DNA from 2 places in the Franzmannia qiaohouensis genome. Region 2 is predicted to be linked to the other one. Evidence: riboswitches for the same ligand, from Rfam matches in the RefSeq annotation. Region 2 holds a riboswitch; the other holds the start of a gene.
The links. A riboswitch is a leader RNA that binds a small molecule or an ion and turns the genes downstream of it on or off. The one in region 2 is predicted to bind thiamine pyrophosphate.
Positions count from the first base shown of each region.

Region 1: another riboswitch for thiamine pyrophosphate. It lies ahead of tenA (thiaminase II); the one in region 2 lies ahead of QC821_RS14945 (SLC5/6 family protein).

Region 1 covers NZ_JARWAM010000013.1:43,127-52,562, forward strand. The annotation lists gene QC821_RS16720 (GTP cyclohydrolase II) at 1-389, opposite strand, end outside; gene QC821_RS16725 (RibD family protein) at 542-1,426, shown strand; partial or broken gene QC821_RS16730 (lysylphosphatidylglycerol synthase transmembrane domain-containing protein) at 1,493-2,416, opposite strand; gene QC821_RS16735 (class I SAM-dependent methyltransferase) at 2,365-3,249, opposite strand; gene QC821_RS16740 (glycosyltransferase family 4 protein) at 3,246-4,313, opposite strand; gene QC821_RS16745 (6-pyruvoyl trahydropterin synthase family protein) at 4,313-4,711, opposite strand; gene QC821_RS16750 (zinc-dependent alcohol dehydrogenase) at 4,736-5,719, opposite strand; gene QC821_RS16755 (CDP-alcohol phosphatidyltransferase family protein) at 5,925-6,644, shown strand; TPP riboswitch at 6,819-6,954, shown strand; gene tenA (thiaminase II) at 7,033-7,701, shown strand; TPP riboswitch at 7,923-8,042, shown strand; gene thiC (phosphomethylpyrimidine synthase ThiC) at 8,129-9,436, shown strand, end outside.
Region 2 covers NZ_JARWAM010000010.1:137,625-147,060, reverse strand. The annotation lists gene QC821_RS14980 (TRAP transporter large permease) at 1-917, shown strand, start outside; gene QC821_RS14975 (putative transporter small subunit) at 995-1,123, opposite strand; gene QC821_RS14970 (sodium:solute symporter family protein) at 1,184-2,875, opposite strand; gene QC821_RS14965 (DMT family transporter) at 3,466-4,392, opposite strand; gene QC821_RS14960 (LysR substrate-binding domain-containing protein) at 4,516-5,385, shown strand; gene QC821_RS14955 (protein adenylyltransferase SelO) at 5,494-6,981, shown strand; gene QC821_RS14950 (hypothetical protein) at 6,978-7,679, opposite strand; TPP riboswitch at 7,871-7,981, shown strand; gene QC821_RS14945 (SLC5/6 family protein) at 7,971-9,371, shown strand; gene QC821_RS14940 (TenA family protein) at 9,368-9,436, shown strand, end outside.

The sequences.
Region 1 (9,436 bases), on a different contig from region 2:
AGCGCTGCGGGAATCAGCAGCGCGCGGCGCATCAGCGCCAGGGCACCGCGCTCCCCGGCATCCGCCGGCTCGGCCAGTGCCGCCACCCGCGGCTCGGCCTGGGCGCCGAACGCCAGGCGCTCCAGGCGCGCCAGGTCCAGCGGACCGCAGCCGCTCAGCGGCAGTCGCAGCACCTCGGCCTGATGGGCGTCAGGCTCGGCGCCGAGTACCGCCAGACGATGCCGACTGACCACCAGCGCTGCCTCCGCCTGTAGCTCCTCCAGACGGCTCGCCTGCAGCCCTTCCAGCGGCTGAATCAGCGTCGCCGTGTCGGCGTCCTGCAGTACCACTGGTACGCCGCGGCGAAGATCGAAGATAGCGCGCTCGACGTGATGTCCTGTACGTGGCATGTAGCCTCCTTGTCGCCTCAACCGCGTAGGCGTATGGCACTGAGGGTAGTGAATCGAAGTACGGGCGCAACAGCGCCACGGATGCATGGGACTTGTGCCGCCCGCGGGGGCTGCCCATGATGAGGAACGTTTCTGATCGAGAGAGGCCGTGCATGAGCCAGCCCACCGCGCCCGCGGCGCCGCAACGCGACGACAGCCAGCTGAGCCTCGCCTGGCAAGCGCTGCAGACGGCGCGTGACCACCCCTGGGAGCGCGAGCCCAAGCTTGTCATCCACCGCGACAGCGCGCGTGTGACGCTGGTCCGCGGCGGCCAGTGGCATGCCGAGCCGGCATTGGGCAGCGCCGCCGGGGCCCTGCTCGACAGCCTGCTGCCGCTGGTCTGCGATGCCGGGCCGCGGGTGGTCGCCCAGCTCGGCCAGAGCCTCGACGGACGCATTGCCACCCACAGCGGCCACTCCCACTACATCAACGGCGTCGAGAGCCTGGTTCACCTGCACCGGCTGCGCGCCCTGGTCGATGCCGTACTGGTCGGTGCCGGCACCGCCGCGGAGGATGACCCGCAGCTCAGCGTGCGCCACGTCGAGGGTCGCCAGCCGCTGCGCGTGGTGCTCGACCCGCGCGGCCGGGTGTCCGCCGCGCAGCGGGTGTTCCAGGACCCGGCACTCGCCACCCTGCATCTGCTCGGCGAGGGCGTGGCGGCGCCCGACGGGGTCGGCGCTCATGTCTCCCGGCGCTGGCTGGCACGGGATACCGAGGGCCGTGTGGCCCCCCAGGCAGTCATCGCGGCGCTGCAGCAGGCCGGCTGCCGCAGGGTGCTGATCGAGGGCGGCGGTCAGACCGTGTCGCAGTTCATCGCCGCCGGCTGCGTCGACCGCCTGCATCTGCTGGTGGCGCCGCTGCTGATCGGCTCCGGGCGCCCGGGCCTGGTACTGCCGGTCATCGACACCCTCGACCAGGCGCTGCGCCCCGCGGCGCGGCGCTTCGACTGCGGCGCCGACACCCTCTTCGATCTCGCCCTGGGTCCCATCGCTGGCTGAGCCGGGCGCCACCGTGCGCTTTCGCTGCCACCAGCACAGCGCCCCGGGCAGGCTGGCCAGCAGCACCAGCAACCCATAGCTCATCGACACCGCGACGCCCTGCGCCGGCGGCAGCCCGACGCCCAGCCAGACCAGCGCCGCGGCACCCTCGCGAAAGCCCCAGCCGGCCACCGACAGCGGGATCAGCATCGCCAGCAGCACCGGCGGCAGCAGCGCCAGCAGGGTGGTGGCCGGCAGCTCGACGCCAATCGCCCGCGCTGCGCAGACGAAGATCGCGCCATAGCTCGCCAGTACCAGCAGCGAGCCGCCCACCTGAGCCGGCCAGGCACGGCGACTGAACAGCGCACGGTGCAGGTCGCCCCCCAGGCCCTTGGCCCAGGCCGGCGTAGTGAAATTCGCTCGACACAGCCCCCACCACAGCGCCGCGCCGAGCGCAGCCAGGCCGATTGCGACTGCAATTCCCATGCCCACCCCCGGGCGGGTCAGCAGTCGACCGAAGGCCGCATGCCACAGCGGCGACAGCGCCAGGATCAACAGCGTAACAAGCGCCAGCACCAGCTGGCCGGAGGCGCGCTCGATGACCACGCCACGCCATGCTGCGGCGCGCTGGCCGCTGGCCCGTGCATGGCGCCAGGCGCGGGCGGCGTCACCGATCACCGCGCCGGGCAGTACCTGATTGAGAAAGCTGGCCAGGTAGTAGTCGTTGATCGCGCGGCGCCAGCTCAGCCCCACCCCGAGGCGCGCTGCGGTAAAGCGCCAGCGCCACGCCGAGACCACCACCTGGGGCAGGCTGAACAGTAGTGCCAACAGCACCCAGCCGGGAGCCAGGCGCTGCACTTCGGCGGCCACCTCGGCGGCCTCCAGCCACACCGCCACACCCAACAGCATCGCCAGGCTGACCGTCAGACGCAGCAGGCCCTGCCGCCGCTGGCCGCGCATCAGGTGTCGCTCCCGGGGGGCGTCAGCAGCAGGTCGACGTGGCCGACCCATACCCCGCAGCGACCGTTGGCCAGATCCCGCTGGCGGGCCAGCTGCCAGGCCTCGGTGCGTGCCGCCTGGTCCGGGCACTGCTCGACCGCCGCCGCGGCCCAACCGGCCACCAGCGCCTGGCCCAGGGTCAGCGCCGCCTCGCTGCCCGGCGCCAGCTGCCACGGGCTGGCAGCACGCTCGACCCGATAGCCGTGCGCCTCGAAGGCGCTTGCCAGCGCCGCCGGAGCCTCTCCACCCAACGCCGCTCCCAGCCCCTTGTCGCGGCGCTGGTGGTCGCTGAACAGCCTGCGCACCCAGTCGTCTTCGGCGTCCTGGCGCGGCCCGCTGGCATCGCTGAACTGCCAGTCACCGTCGACGCTGAGGGTGAACAGCGCCGGCAGTCCACGGGACGCACAGGCCGCAGCCAGCGACTCGATCCAGGGCGTTGAGCAGAGATCGAACAGCGCCGAGGCGCAGACCAGCTCGACGCCGTCGAGCTGGTCTGCCAGCGCAGCGGCATCGGCCAGATCGATGCAGCGGCACTCGATGTCGGGACGCCGGCCGGCGGCATCTTCGCCACCGGCCAGCCGCTGGCGCGCCACCTCGAGCAACTCGGGGTCGTGGTCGACCAGCCGCCAGCGCTGGGGGCCGGGTAGCCGCGACGACAGATAGCCAGGATTGCTGGCCCGCCCGCAGCCCAGGTCGACCAGGGTCAGCGGGGCCGACGCCGAGACCCGGGCGCCGACCAGCCAGTCGCTGGCGCGCTCGGTTAGCGCGGCGCTGCGGGCGGCATGATCGGCCGCCTCGCGCAACGCCAGCCAGTCGTTGGCAAAACGGCTGCCCGGCGCATTCATTGAGACGGGCCTCCCAAGGCGGCGGCAAAGGCGTCACCCGCAGCCTGCCAGTCTGCCTGCTGGGCGCGTGCCGCGATGGCGCCACGCCGCAGCCGACGGCGCAGTCCGGCATCGTCTAGCCAGCGGCGCAGCTCGTCACGTAGCGCTTCGACGTCGCCCGGCGGCACCGCCAGCCCGGCCTCCTCGGGCAGGGTATGGCGCAGCGCGCCGCCGGTGGTGGTGACCACCGGCAGGCCGCGGGCCAGCGCTTCGGTGACCACCATGCCGTAGCCTTCGTAGTGGGAGGGCAGCACGAACAGGTCGGCGTCGCGGTAGGCCGCATCCAGGGCCTGGGGCTCACGCTCGCCGAGCAGCCGGAACTGCTCTGTCAGGCCATGCTCGGCGATGCTGGCGGCTACCCGCTCGACGTGGGCCGGATCGCGGTCGAGACCACCGATGCAGTCGCAGGTCCAGCGAGTGCCATCCAGCCCGGCCAGCGCCTCGACCAGCAAGTCGTGGCCCTTGCGCGGGGTCACGGTGGCCACGCACAGCAGCCGCTGGGGACGCCGGCTGTCTTCCAGATCGAGGGCACTGGGGGCAAGCGACGCCGGTTCGACGCCGGGCTCCACCACCTTAGCGGCGGCAATCCCGAAGTCGCGCAGTCGGCGGGCGGTGAAGCCGCTGGTACTGATCACCCGCGCCACCGCGGCCAGCGCTCGAGCCTCGCTGTCCAACAGCCGCACGCGAGTGGCTTCGTCGAGGCCGGTCTCGTCGGCCAGCGGATGATGCACCAGCGCGGTGAGGTCGAGGCGGGTGGCGTGCGCCGCAACCACCTCGGGCAAGCCGCCCATGGCCAGGCCATCGATGACGACGCGGCGATCGTCGGGCTGGGCGGCAAGCGCCGTCTCCAGGGCGTCCCGAGCACGCGCGTCAGGGTCGGGGAAGCGTCCCGCCAGGCCCACCACCTCGACCTGCCAGCCGCGCGCCTCGAGGGCGGCAACGATGCGAGCATCATAGACATAGCCACCGGTCAGCTGCCGCGGGTCGCCGGCGACGATCAGGCATAGATCGGGCGCTTGCGGCATTACAGCTCTCCTTCGTAGCTGGCCCAGGCGATATGCGATTCGTGGAGCGTCACCGTCAGCGCTTCCAGGCCACGCCCGCCCTCGCCGAGGCGCCCGTCGGCAATCGCCGCCGCGAGGCGCTCGAAGATGACCCGCGCCATGAATTCGGTGGTGGTATTACGCCCCTGGAACTCCTCCAGCTCGTCGAGGTTGTGAAAATTGAACTCAGCCAGCAGCGTCGACAGCGTCTCGCTGGCCAGGCCGATGTCGACGATCAGGTCATCGTCATCCAGCTCGCGGCGCTGGAACGTGACGTCGACCACGTAGGTGGCCCCGTGGGTGCGCTGCGCGGGGCCAAAGATATCGCCGCTAAAGCTATGGGCGATCATGAAGTGGTCACGAACGGTCAGGCGATACATGCATGGCTCCTCAGGGGAATCGAATCAGGTCGGTGCATAGCGAATACGGTGGCAGAGCACCCTGCCGCCGCCCTGCACCAGGCGCGGCATCTCGTCGGGAAGCGTATCGAACGGCGTCTCGCCGCTGATCAGGGCATCGAGCCGCGGATCGGCCAGCAGTCGTAGCGCCAGCTGCATGCGTCGGCTAAAGTCCCAGCGCGGCTGGCGCTGCGGTGCAATGCCGCCCACCTGGCTGGAGCGAAGCGTCAAGCGCTGCGCGTGGAAGGCCCCGCCCAGCGGCAGCGTCACCGTCTGCTCGCCATACCAGCTCATCTCGACCAGGGTGGCCTCGCGTGCGGTCACACGTAGGGCGGTTTCCAGTCCTGACGGGTGGCCGCTGGCATGGATCACCAGGTCGTTCTCGAGGGGCGCCTCCTCGGGCAGGGCAAAGGGTACGCCCAGCGCCCGGGCCAGGCCGGCGCGCTCGGGCTCGATGTCTACCAGGCACACCTGAGTGCCGGGAATGCCCTGGCATAGCCAGGCCACCAGCGCCCCCACCACCCCGGCACCGATCACGCAGATCCGGTCACCGAGCCCGGGGGCGGCGTCCCACACGCCGTTGATCGCTGTCTCGAGGTTGGCTGCCAGCACGCCACGCTCGGCGGGCACCTCCTCGGGCAGCGGATGCACGGCGCTGGCCGGCACCACATAGTGCTGCTGATGGGGGTAGAGGCAGAACACTACGCGCTCGCGCAGTTCTGCGGGCCCCTCCAGCACGCGGCCCACGCTGGCATAGCCGTACTTCAGCGGGCCGGGAAAATCGCCTTCCTGGAACGGCGCGCGCATGCGCTGATATTCACTGGGCGGCACCCGCCCGGTGAACACCAGCGATTCGGTGCCCCGGCTGACGCCGCTGTACAGCGCTTCAACCAGCACCTCATCGCGGCCTGGCGCCGCCAAGGGCTGGCGTCGCAGCGCCCCGTGGCCGGGGGCCTGCGTCCAAAAGGCCATGCTGGTCGTATAAGGCATATCGCGGTCCCGCTGATGAGTGGGGTCTACTCAAGACGCTTTTTCGACACTTAGGTTTCAATATCTATACAATATATGTACCAAGATAGATAGCTGCATCATTTTTCGCCATTGGCATCGCGCTGGTCTAGGCTAATAGCCAAAGGCCCCTAGACCAGCGTGATGCCAAACCTCCTCCTCCAGCTATAGCGCATAAGAGCCAAGCATGAGCCGGATACTTTCCTCCTCCCCCAGCGTTCAGCGCCCCTTTGCCGATCTAGCCGCAGGTCTCGCCGTGGTGCTGGTGTTGGCCCAGCTCACCCAGCATGCGCTGACTGCGCCGGGATGGTTGGCGCTGACCAGCGGCTTGAGCTACCTGATCATCGCCGGGCTGGTGGCAGCGGCCTGGACCGGTGAGCTGCGCCGCTTTGGCTGGGCCAACCGCGTGACGCTGCTGCGCGGCACACTGATCGCGCTGCTCGCCGGTAGCTTGTGGTGGCCCACCCTATGGCAGCAGCACACCGCCGCCATGGCCGGGATCGCTGGCGCCGCGCTGCTGCTCGACGGTATCGACGGCTGGGTGGCCAGGCGCACCGGATCCATCAGCGCTTTCGGTGCGCGCTTCGATATGGAGCTGGACGCTGGGCTTATTTTGCTGCTGTGCCTGGCGCTGGTGGTGCTGGGTAAGGTTGGCAGTTGGGTGCTGCTGATCGGCGCCATGCGCTACGCCTTCGTGTTCAGCGGCCACCGCTGGCCCTGGCTGCAGGCAGCGCTGCCGGAGAGCCTGCGCCGCAAGGCGATCTGCGTGGTTCAGGTGGTCGCCCTGATGGTGGCTCTGCTGCCCGGGGTGTCGGCCGCGCTGGCCAGCCTGCTGACAGCCACCGCACTGCTGTTGCTGAGCCTCTCCTTCGCCGTGGACGTTCGCTGGCTTTACCGCCGCCAGTGATTCAACGCTGAGCGATAGGCGCTGGCGAGAGGCCGGAGAGGGGGTTCTATGCCATGGATGGCATAGGTAGCGCCCAGGGAGGGGTTCACAGCGCCCCCTCGCAGGCCTCTCGCCGGAATCGCCTCGTGCTGCATCAGTAGGCTAGCAACTTTCCACTGGCCTGCTAGACTGGCACCACGCTTGACGGGGTGTCGGTGAATTCCGGCTGAGATGGCGCAGGGGTATGTCGAGCTCTCGACAGCACCCAAGCACTGGTCCCGTTGAACCTGATCCGGCTCGTACCGGCGTAGGAATCAAGCGGCGGCCAGGCACACCAGCATTACGCCCTTCGTGCGGCCCCTCCCCCTTCGCCCGTGCACCGGATTGCCATACCGCTTCCGGAGGCAAGATGGGCTACCGTTTTACCGACCTCACTGCAGCCTGCCAGGACGACTGGCGCGCCTATATCGAGCACGACTTCGTTCGCCAGCTGGGCCAGGGCCGCCTCGCCGATGACGCCTTTCGTCACTATCTCAAGCAGGACTACCTGTTCCTGATCCATTTCGCTCGTGCCTATGCCCTGGCCGCCTACAAGAGCCCGACGCTGGCCGACCTGCGCCAGGCCCATGAAGGCTTGAAGGCCATCGTCGACGTCGAACTCGAGCTGCACGTCGGCTACTGCCGGGAGTGGGGCATCAGCGAGCAGCAGCTGGCCGAACTGCCGGAAGCCCGTGCCACCCTCGCCTATACCCGCTACGTGCTGGACACCGGCAATCGCGGCGACCTGCTCGACCTGCATGTAGCCCTGGCGCCCTGCCTGGTGGGCTATGGCGAGATCGCCAACTGGCTGAATGCTCAGCCGGATACCCTGCGCGGCGACGCCAACCCCTATGACGCCTGGATCGCCATGTACGAGGGAGAGGAGTTCCAGGCCGCCATGCGCGCCGAACTGGCGTGGCTCGATGCGCGCCTGGCCGACGTCACGCCGGCCCGCTTCGACGCGCTGACGCGGATCTTCCGCGACGCCACGCGGCTTGAGATCGACTTCTGGCAGATGGGCTTAGATGGCGCGGACTAATCCAGTGGCCACGCTATCGCCGAGCTCTGCCGGGGAAAAGCCTTCGCGAGGGCGCTGTAAACCCTTCCATGTGCGCTACTTTTGCCATCTATGGCAAAAAACCCTCGCTCCGCCTTGTCCCCGGCGCTCGGCTCGCCTCGTGCCAGCCTTCGAGCAGTAATCACGCGTCGCCCTTGGTCAAGGCGGCACGTTTCACCGCGATACTCCGGTATCGCCGACCATCACGCTTGACGGGGTGCCGTTGAAAACGGCTGAGATCATGCAGCGCAGCGCGCCGAAGCATGGATCCCGTTGAACCTGAACTGGCTAGGACCAGCGTAGGGATCAAGCGACACGCAGCCAGGGCATTCCGCCTGGCTGCCCCTGTCCTCCCAGCTGTCCTCCCTGACAACGCACAACAGCCGCAAGCCCCTAGGGAGAACACTCCATGAGCAAGACCCAGCACTTCCTCGCCGATACCGCCATGGTCGACGAGGCCGCCATCCAGCCGCTGCCCGGCTCGCGCAAGGTCCATATCGAAGGCTCACGCCCCGACATTCGCGTGCCCTTCCGCGAAATCTCGCTGTCACCGACCAAGACCTCCGGGGAAGACGAAGAGAACCCGCCGCTGCTGGTCTACGATACGTCTGGCCCCTACACCGACCCCGAGATCAGCGTCGATCTGCGCCGTGGCCTCCCGGAGCTGCGTCGCGCCTGGATCGAGGAGCGCGGCGATACCGAATTCCTCGACGGCCCCACCTCCGACTACGGCAAGCGCCGCGCCAACGACCCCATGCTGGCCCAGCTGCGTTTCGACCTGAAGCGCACGCCACGGCGCGCACTCCCTACAAAAGATGGCCGGGTAGGAAACGTCACCCAGCTGCACTATGCCCGCCAGGGGATCATCACCCCGGAGATGGAGTTCATCGCCATTCGCGAGAACCAGCGCCGGCAGGCGCTCGGTACCGCGGAAGTCGAGCGCATTCTCGGCCACCAACACCCGGGCCAGGGCTTCGGCGCCCGCCTGCCGGAAGAGATCACCCCGGAATTCGTGCGTGCCGAAGTGGCCGCCGGGCGGGCGATCATCCCCTGCAATATCAACCACCCTGAGTCCGAGCCGATGATCATCGGCCGCAACTTCCTGGTGAAGATCAACGGCAACCTGGGCAACTCGGCGGTCACCTCCTCCATCGAGGAGGAGGTCGACAAGATGACCTGGGGCATCCGCTGGGGCTCGGATACCATCATGGATCTCTCCACCGGCCAGAACATCCACGAAACCCGCGAGTGGATCATCCGCAACGCCCCGGTGCCGATCGGCACGGTGCCCATCTACCAAGCCCTGGAGAAGGTCAACGGCGTGGCCGAGGACCTCACCTGGGAGGTGTTCCGCGACACCCTGATCGAGCAAGCCGAACAGGGGGTGGACTACTTCACCATCCACGCCGGCGTCTTGCTGCGCTACGTGCCGCTGACCGCCAAGCGTGTCACCGGCATTGTCTCCCGCGGCGGGTCGATCATGGCCAAATGGTGCCTGTTCCATCACCGCGAGAGCTTCCTCTACACCCACTTCGAGGAGATCTGCGAGATCTGCAAGCAGTACGACGTGGCCTTCTCCCTGGGTGACGGCCTGCGCCCGGGGTCGGTTGCCGACGCCAACGACGAAGCCCAGATGGCCGAGCTCAAGACCCTGGGCGAACTAACCCATATCGCCTGGAAGCACGACGTCCAGGTGATGATCGAGGGCCCCGGCCAC
Region 2 (9,436 bases):
GGGCCATGGTGCCGGCCATGGAGCGCGAGGGCTACGACAAGCCCTACAGCGCGGCGATCACCGCCGCCGGCGGCCTGCTGTCGCCGATCATTCCGCCGTCGATGCTGTTCGTGCTGTTCGGGGTGATCGCCCAGGTACCGATCGCCGAGATGTTCATCGCCGGTATCCTTCCCGGCCTGCTGTTGGGCTTCAGCTTCTTCCTGGCGATTGCCGTGGTCGGGCTGCGCCAGCAGTACCCCAAGGGCAACTGGCCGACCCGCGACGAGGCGCGCCGGGCGCTGATCATGGGCGTGCCAGCGCTGTCGATCCCGCTGATCATCATCGGTGGCATTCTGCTCGGGGTGGCGACGCCCACCGAGTCGGCGGCGCTGGCCTCGCTGGCGGCACTGCTGCTGGGGCGCTTGCTGTATGGCGAGCTGACCCTCGGCCAGCTGCCGCGGGTGCTGACCCGCACCGCGGTCAACGCCGGGCTGGTGATCATGCTGATCGCCGCCGCCGGGGTATTCGGCTGGGTGGTGACCTACGAGCGCCTGCCGCAAATGGCCGCCGCGGCGATCTCGGCACTGACCACCGACCCCTTCCTGTTCCTGCTGCTGGTGATCGGCTCGCTGCTGCTGGTGGGCATGGTCATCGACGGCATCGCCGCGCTGATCCTGGTGGTGCCGATCCTGCTGCCGATTGCCACCCAGCAGTTCGGCATCAGCCCCTACCAGTTTGGCGTGGTGGTGTGCTTGACCCTGGTGCTCGGCCTGCTGACGCCACCGGTGGGGGCGGGGCTATTCATCGCGTCATCGATGACCGGGGCCTCGACGCTGCGCATCTTCCGCGCGCTGATCCCGTTCCTGCTCGCGACCCTGGCGACCTTGGTGCTGCTGGCCTGGCAGCCGTGGCTGACCACCGGGCTGATCGGGCGCTGAACTGCATCCCGGCATAGTCGTCCCCAGAAACACAACGGGCCCTGATATCAGGGCCCGTTGTGGTCATGCAGTGCGGTTCATACCAGCTCGCGCTGCTCCTCCTTCGCCTTGCGGCGGTCGCGGAGCACCGCGCGGCAGATCACCACCAGCACCCCCAGGGTGATGGCGGGCCAGATCAGCACGTAGAAACCATAGAGTGCAGTCATGTCGTGTTCTCCATTATAGCGATGCCGGCCGGCGGCATCGCGTTAAGCTCAAGGGGATGATCAGTGCTGGACGGCCGGACCGGCCGGCGCGGCACCGCCCGGCTGCACGCTGGGCTTTTGAGAGTCGTAGTCGCCGACCCGCTCGCCGATGGTGGCGAAGTCGAAGTCTTCCTGGCGGCTCATCAGGCTCATCACCACGCAGACCACGGTGCTGGCGCCATAGGCGGTCAGCGAGGCCAGCAGTACGGTGTAGTCGCGCAGGAAGTCGGTGGCGAACACCAGCATCGCGGCCAGCGCCAGGGCGGCGGCGATGAACCCGGCGATGCGGCCGAGGAAGCCGAACACCATCAGGCCGACGATCACGCCACCGCCGATGCTGGCCAGTACCTCGAAGAACAGGCCGCTGACGCCGGTCATGGGCAGCAGCTCGAAGCGCGCCAGGCAGAACAGCACCATGGCCACCAGTACCGAGGTGGTGAAGGCCTGGTTGGTGACCCGATTCCAGAAACAGCTGGCGATGACCGGGAAGACGATGGCCCCCCACAGCGCGCCGACGAATACCAGCATCACCAGGATATCCAGCGAGAAGCTGGCAAACACGATGCCCACCGCGGTGGCGATGATCATGGTCAGGCGCCCGACCAGCAGCATGCGCTTGGGGTCGGCCTTGCCGCGGGCGATGTTCTTGCCATAGACGTCGGCCATCATGATCGCCGACAGCGCCGAGAGATCGGAGTCGGCGGTAGACGAGAGCGAGCCGATTACCAGGATGAAGAACAGCGCAATGAACAGCGGCGGCAGGTAGCCGGAGACCATCTGCGGGATCAGGTTGTTCATGTCGCCGCCCATGGGCTCGACGCCCAGCGTCAGCGCCATCAGGCCGATCATGCCCAGCCCGATGACGATGGCACCGTAGCCGATGGTCGCGGTGATGAAGGTTGGCTTGATATGGCTTTCGTTGACCGCGAACAGGCGCTGGGAAATCGTCTGGTTACCGATGGCATAGGCCAGCACGGCGACGAAGAAGGGGGCGCCCTGGTAGAGGATGGCATCCATCGAGAACAGGTTGGCCTGCTCGACCGTCAGGTTGTCCAGGCCTGCCACCAGCTCGCTGGGGCCGCCCATGGCGAAGAACACCGCGGGAATGATCACGATGGCAATCGCCATCAGCGCCACCAGTTGAGCGAAGTCGGTCATCACCGAGGCGCGGAAGCCTGACCACAGCGTATAGAGCAGTACGCCGAAGCCGGCAATGATCACCCCGGCCTGGAACGACAGCGGCGAGAGCACCGAGACCAGGGCGCCGGCGGCGGTGAAGTTGACCATCAGGCTGATCACGCTGCCCAGCACGTTGGAGAGGGCCAGGATCAGCTGGCTGGAGGAGCCGTGGCGGGCGTGGATCAGCTCACCCAGGGTGTGGGCATTGGGGGCGAGCTTGCGAAAGCGCCGGCCGAAGGGGTAGATGAACAGGATCATCAGTGCCCCCCACAGGCCGTAGTGGATAGGTCCGGAGACGCCGTAGGTATAGCCGGAGGTGGCGGCGGCGTAGAAAGATGCGGCCCAGATCCAGGTGGCGGTCATGCTGGCAGCGCCCATGCCGAAGCCCACGCGGTGGTTGGAAACCATGAAGGCGTCGGCGTCTTCGTTCTTCTTGCGGATGCCGAGTGTCATCAGGTAGGTGCCGCCGTAGAAGGCGAGCAGCAGCAAGATGACGGTCAGGGTCGAAAACTGATAGAGCGATTCGCTGTTCAAGGGCAGTCTCTCTGCGGGTGGAACGGATACGCCCAGGGCATGACGATCGGGTCGACATACCGGACGCAGTGGCGGTGGTGGTGCAGGGTGGCCAGGCCGGAAGGCGGCCTGTGGCTGACTGTCGCGCAGGCACAGACGTGCGGGCGCCAGGCGTGGCGCAGCATCAGATGCTATCGATTGGGCACGGCAAGACGCTGCCGTCAGTCAGGCATTACCCCACGGAGGGGCGGTCGGGCGGCGGGCGGCGCGGCATGCACCGGCCTTCATCGGCATAGTGGCGCGACATGGATGTCTTCTCTATTGATGGTGCGGACGACGAAGCGTCGCTAGCACCGGTGGTCCAGTCTGCAGGGAGGCGAGACCAGGGTGGCCAAGGCCGGAGGCCAGGCCAGTCGGGGATCGGTTGTTGGCGTTATTATGGATCGATCCGAGCGAGCATTACCCTACGCACACGAAGCGTGAAAGTCCAATCTGTCCTGATCTAGGGGCTAAATGCCTCCAGATGCGCCGAACTGTACTTTGGCGCACGCAATGGCTTCTTGGCCAGCCGGTTGCCGGGTGCTGCTGGCAACGAGCGGCGAGGATGTCCTTCAGTCGGCCATGCCCCCTCTGAGGGTGGGGTGGTCGGTCGGCCGGCGGGCGGCGGTGACGCTGCCCGCCACCACCAGCAGCGCTGCCACCGGCAGCCGCCAGTCGGGGGCGGCGACCCCCGCTACCACCAGTATCAGCGTGGCCAGCACGGGCACCGCATGGGCCAGCTGGCCGACCTGATGTGCCAGTGAGTCGCGCATGGCGCGGTCCCAGGCCAGCATGGCGAGCCCGTAGGGGCCAAGCCCCAGTGCGGCGGTCACCAGCAGGGTCTCCTGCGAGGGCAAGGAGGCGGTGCCCTCCAGGGCCAGGCTGGCGATGCCGGTCAGCACGCTGGCGATCAGCAGCAGGTGGGGCATCCGCTTGCCCAGGCGCCAGGCGGGCACCTGGCAGGCCAGCGAATAGAGCGCCCAGCATAGCGCCGCTACCGCCGCCAGCAGGTAGCCGCTCCAGGCACCCGACATGCCGCCGGACAGCGCCTGGGGGGCCACCAGCAGAGCGGCGCCGCTGAACGCCAGCAGCGCCCCGGCCAGGGTGGTGGCCGGCAACCGTCCCAGCGCCAGCCGCCGGCTGGCCAGCAGGAACAGCACCGGCCAGGCGTAGAGGATCAACGACGCCTCCGCCGCCGGCGCCAGGGTGAAGGCGGTAAAGCTGGCGCCCACCGCGCCGGCGATAAGCAGCGCCACGCCCAGATAGACCAGTGCCTCCTTGGCGCTGCGGCCCGCGGCGCTGGGGTTGCGCCGCCGTCGAGCCATGGGCAGGGTGCCCAGGGCCCCGGCGAGCAGGGCCAGGGCCGATAGGCGCAGCGGCGGCAGGGCCCCGGCCTGGGTGACCAGCAGTGGCACCAGCGCCCACAGCACCACCGCGAGCGCCGCGGCACCGCCGCCAAGCCAGGGCAAGTGAAGGAGGCGAGAGGTGTTCAGCAGCATGGTCGTGGTCTCCGGGTCAGGCGTCGAGGATTATCAAGGGGTGACGCCGCTATGCTATCCGCTGCACAATCATCACAATAACGATCTTTCTTGAACGAACCCATCAAGGAGCGTGATGAATCGATGCGTGCCCAGACCCTCGACCTGAGCCTGCTGCGCACCCTGGTAGCGATCGCCGATACCGGCAGCGTCACCGCGGCGGCACGGCGCCTGGCCTATACCCAGTCAACCGTCAGCATGCAGCTGAGCCGGCTCGAGGCCTCGCTGGGCGTGGTGCTGCACGAGAAGGAGGGGCGGCGGATCCGCTTTTCAGCGGAAGGAGAGCGGCTGCTGGGGCACGCCCGGCGGCTGCTGGCGCTTAACGATGAGGCCCTGACCGACATGCGCTCGAAGCGCGTCACCGGCGAGCTGAACCTGGGAATTCCCGAGGACTACGCCAGCCTGCTGACGTCGGTGTTCTCGTGGTTCTACCAGCTCTATCCCGACGTGAGCCTGCAGGTGATCTGCGGCACCAGCGTCGACCTGGTTGAACGGGTTCGCGACGGTGAGCTGGACCTGGCGCTGGTGACTCGCCAGCGCCGCTCGCCTGGCGGCGAAGTGATCCGCCGCGAGCCGCTGGCCTGGGCGGTGGGGCTGGAGCGCCAGCCGCCGCTCTCCGACCCGCTGCCGCTGGCCCTCTACTCGCCGGGGGCCGACCTTTTCCGCGAGGTGGCCGAGCAGGCGCTGGCCGAGGCGGGGCGCGACTGGCGGGTGGCCTACACCAGCCAGTCGATGGCCGGGCTGGGGCCGGTGGTGCAGGCGGGGCTGGCAATCGTGGTGGTGACCCGCAGCATGCTCGGCCCCCAGCTGCGTGCCCTGGACGAGGCGAGTGGCTTGCCGCCGCTACCCACCATCGAGCTGGCACTGCATCGCGCCGCCCGCCGCCCAACCGAGCCCGCCCGGCGCCTGGCCGAGCTGATCCGCGAGGAGCTATCGCCCAGCGAGGCGGGCTGAGATGGCCGGCGAGGGGGTGGCTGCGGGACAATGGCTCGAAAGTCACAATCCTGAGCGTTACACTCAGGCTTTGGGCGTCAATGCCTCACGTGATCGACCGGAGTCGCCATGTTTCCCGAGTTCACCCTGCGCTACGCGAACTTTCCCGAGCGCTTCTATGCCCGCTTCGACCCGGTGCCGGTCAAGGCGCCGCGACTGGTGGCCTTCAACCGGCCGCTGGCCGAGGCGCTGGGCCTGGATCTTGACGCCTACGACGAGACAGCGGCAGCCGAGTGGTTCTCCGGTAATCGCGTGCCGGATGGGGCGGCACCGCTGGCCCAGGCCTATGCCGGGCACCAGTTCGGCCACTTCAATCCGCGCCTTGGCGATGGCCGGGCGGTGCTGCTCGGCGAGGTCACCGACCGCGACGGGCGGCTGCGCGATATCCAGCTCAAGGGGGCCGGCTGTACGCCGTTCTCGCGCGGCGGCGACGGTCGCGCGCCGCTGGGACCGGTGCTGCGCGAGTACCTGATCAGTGAGGCCATGCAGGTGCTGGGCGTGCCCACTGCCCGGGCGCTGGCGGCGGTGACCACCGGTGAGCGGGTCGTCCGTGGCGTACCGGAGCCCGGCGCTGTGCTGACCCGTGTGGCATCGAGCCACCTGCGCATCGGCACCTTCCAGTATTTCGCTGCTCGCGGCGACAGCGAGGCGGTCCTGCAGCTCGCCGATCACGCCATCGAGCGTCACTATCCCGAGCTTGCCGACATCGAGCCGCCGGGGGCGCGCTATCTGGCGCTGTTCGAGGCGGTGCAGGCGCGCCAGGCGGCGCTGGTGGCCAGGTGGATGGGACTTGGCTTCATTCACGGGGTGATGAACACCGATAACACATCCATCTCCGGCGAAACCATCGACTACGGCCCCTGCGCCTTCATGGAGCGCTATGACCCGGCCACGCTATTCAGCTCCATCGATGAGGGCGGCCGTTACGCCTACGCCAATCAGCCGCGGATCGTGCAGTGGAACCTGGCGCGTTTTGCAGAGACCCTGCTGCCGCTGATAGATGACGACCAGCAGCGGGCCATCGCCCGCGCCAGCGAGATACTCGAGGCTTACCCGGGGCGCTACGAGGCCGAATGGCTCGCGGTCATGCGTGCCAAGCTGGGGCTTGGCGAAGCGCTGGCAAGCAGCGATCAGGCCGATCGCGAACTGGTCGATGCGCTGCTCGAGGCGCTGCAGGCGGGGCGTGCCGACTTTACCCTGGCGTTTCGGCGGCTATGCGACGCCGCCGAGGGGGAGGAGCAGGAGCTGGTGGCGCTGTTCGAACGCGCCGAGCCGATTCAGGCCTGGCTTGCCGAGTGGCGTCGACGCCTGGCGCAGGAAGATGTCGAGGGGAGCGAGATCGCGCGGCGCATGCGGCTGGCCAATCCGGCCTATATCCCGCGCAACCATCGCGTCGAGGAGGCGCTGGCCGCGGCCATCGACGAGGACGACTTCGCTCCCTTCGAGCGACTGATGCAGGTGCTGGCAAGGCCCTTCGAGGAGCGCGTCGCGGACGCCGACTATGCCCAGCCGGCGCCGCCTTCCGCGCGGGTCTTTCGCACCTTCTGCGGCACCTAGCCCACCAGCCCCCACCTGCGTGCCGCGACCAGGCACTCCTCCATCAGCGCCAGCACCGGTGCCAGCTGGCTCTCATGGAGGATCACCAGGGTGTCGCCCTCCTCGGCGTCGAGCGGTGGGGTAGCGACCACGAATTCGCCCTCTTCGAGATGGAATTCGTGGATCTCGCGCATGCCCTGTGGCGTATTACAGCGGCTGACGCGATAGGGGTCGTCCTCACCGTAGGTCAGCCGATGGTAGACCTTGAAGAAGGTGTACAGCGATAGGCCGTGAGGGAACGCCGGCCAGTGAACGGGGTTGTTGCGCGTCTCGTCGTCGATGCTTTGCCCCTGGCGTTCGGCGGCGGCGATCGCCTCTGCCAGCGGCGCGGCCAGCAGTGATCCGGCCGAACCGGGAAATTCGTCACCCTGCTCGGTTGCCTGGCGGTAGCGGTCGGCCACTGCCGCTACGTCTGCCATGCTCCCCACGCGATGCTCGCTGTGCGCGAGTGCCGCCGGCTCGGCACTGCCGTTCTCCCAGCCGTGAATTACCCGCAGCATCAACCGCTCCTGGCGCAGCGGTGCCTCGAGCAACACCTTGAGCGCCACGACCAGATGCAGTTGCCGCTCCATGGCTTGATTGTCGAAGGCGCTGTAGGGCTCGGCGAAAAGCGCATGCAAGCGACCTGGGATGTGTTCCTTAGCTTCGGTGTAGGGCATGGTGCGATCTCGGTGGCGTGGGTCTTGTTGTCGGCGGCGCACAAGCGGGTGCGGCAGCATCGGTAGTCCATCACATTAGTATCGGCCGCTGGAGGCGTCGACTTGAATCGGCTGGCGGCACTTTGACTTCCAAGGGGGCGCGGCCGATGATGAGCGTCCCGGCCTAGCGCCGGGCACACAACCCAATGATTCACTGTCGCCAGGGGAGTCCCGCCGCCATCGCGGGGGCTGAGAGGGCCATGCGCCGACCCTGGAACCTGATCCGGTTAATACCGGCGGAGGAAGTGCGACATGCCCTATCTGACGTCTGCCGTGCTCGGCGCGGCGCTGTTGTGCTTTGCCTACCTTGGCCTGCGTGCGCGTCGCGCCGACGGCCCCCTCGACGACTACGTGACCGCGCGCAACTCCCAGGGCGCCCAGACCCTGGGGCTATCGTTCCTGGCCTCGAGCATGGGCGCCTGGATTCTCTTCGCACCGCCGGAAATCGGCGCCTTCGTCGGCCCGCTGGCGCTGGCCGGCTACGCCATCGGCTCGTCGCTGCCGTTCATCGTGCTGGGGCTGTATGGCCCGGCGATTCGCCGCCGCCTGCCGCGCGGGCGCAGCATCGGCGAGTTCGCCGAGGCGTGCTACGGGGTCGGTGTGCGGCGCTGGGTGTCGCTGGTCTCGGTGGCCTACATGGCCTGTTTCCTGGCCGCCGAGCTCACCGCCATCGGTGCGATTGCCGCGCTGCTCTCGGACGTGCCGCCGGCGCTGGTGGTGATCGGCGTAGCCCTGGTTACCTTGCTCTATACCGCGCTTGGCGGGCTACGCGCCAGCCTCGCCACCGATCGCTGGCAGGCCTGGCTGCTGCTGGTGCTATTGCTGCTGGTGGGCGGCGTGGCGCTGTGGCGCCTGCCGGAGATGCCGGCCGGTGTGGCCCTGCCGTCGGCGCCGCTGGGCAATTCGCTGTCGGTGGCACTGACCCTGGTAATCGCAGTTACCGCCGCCAACCTCTTCCATCAGGGCTACTGGCAGCGGGTGTGGTCGGCCCGCGACGACCGTGCCCTGGGGCAGGGCGCCTGGCTGGGCGCCGGCATCTGCGTGGTGGTGGTGATGCTGATCGGCGGCCTGGGCATGCTGGCGGCGATGAGCGGCATCGCCCTGGGGGAGCCGCCGATCCCGTTCTTCGCCCTGCTGGCCGAGGCGCCGGCCTGGTTGGCGCTGCCGGCGCTGGTGCTGGCGGTGACCCTGGTGGCCTCCAGCGTCGATACCCTGCAGAACGGCATCGCCTCGCTGGTGGTGGCGGATGCCGGCAAGCCGGGGCTGTCGATCGGTGGGGCAAGACTGGCCACGGTGGCGCTGATGGTGCCGGTGGTAGCGGTGGCGCTGCAGGGCTACTCGGTGCTACGCCTGTTCCTGATCGCCGACCTGCTGTGCGCCGCCATCGTGGTGCCGGTACTGCTGGGGCTATGGCGGCGCATGAGCCCGCTGGCCGCGGTGGCCGGCGGCGTCGCCGGCATGCTCGGTGCCGTGGTGCCGGGCTGGATCACCTCCGGCAGCCTGGCCGCCGGCCTGCTGGCGGCGAGCTTCCCCGACAGCATTCCCACCCTGGCGCCGTTCCTCGGCGCACTGCTGGCGTCGACCCTGGTTAGCCTGCTGATCGCCTGGCGGCGCCCCTCTCACTCATCCTCCATGACAAGGAGTGCATCATGAGCACGCTCGAGCAGTACCGCGACTGGGCCGCCTCGCGCAGCGCCCCGCGCATCAGCGACTGGCTG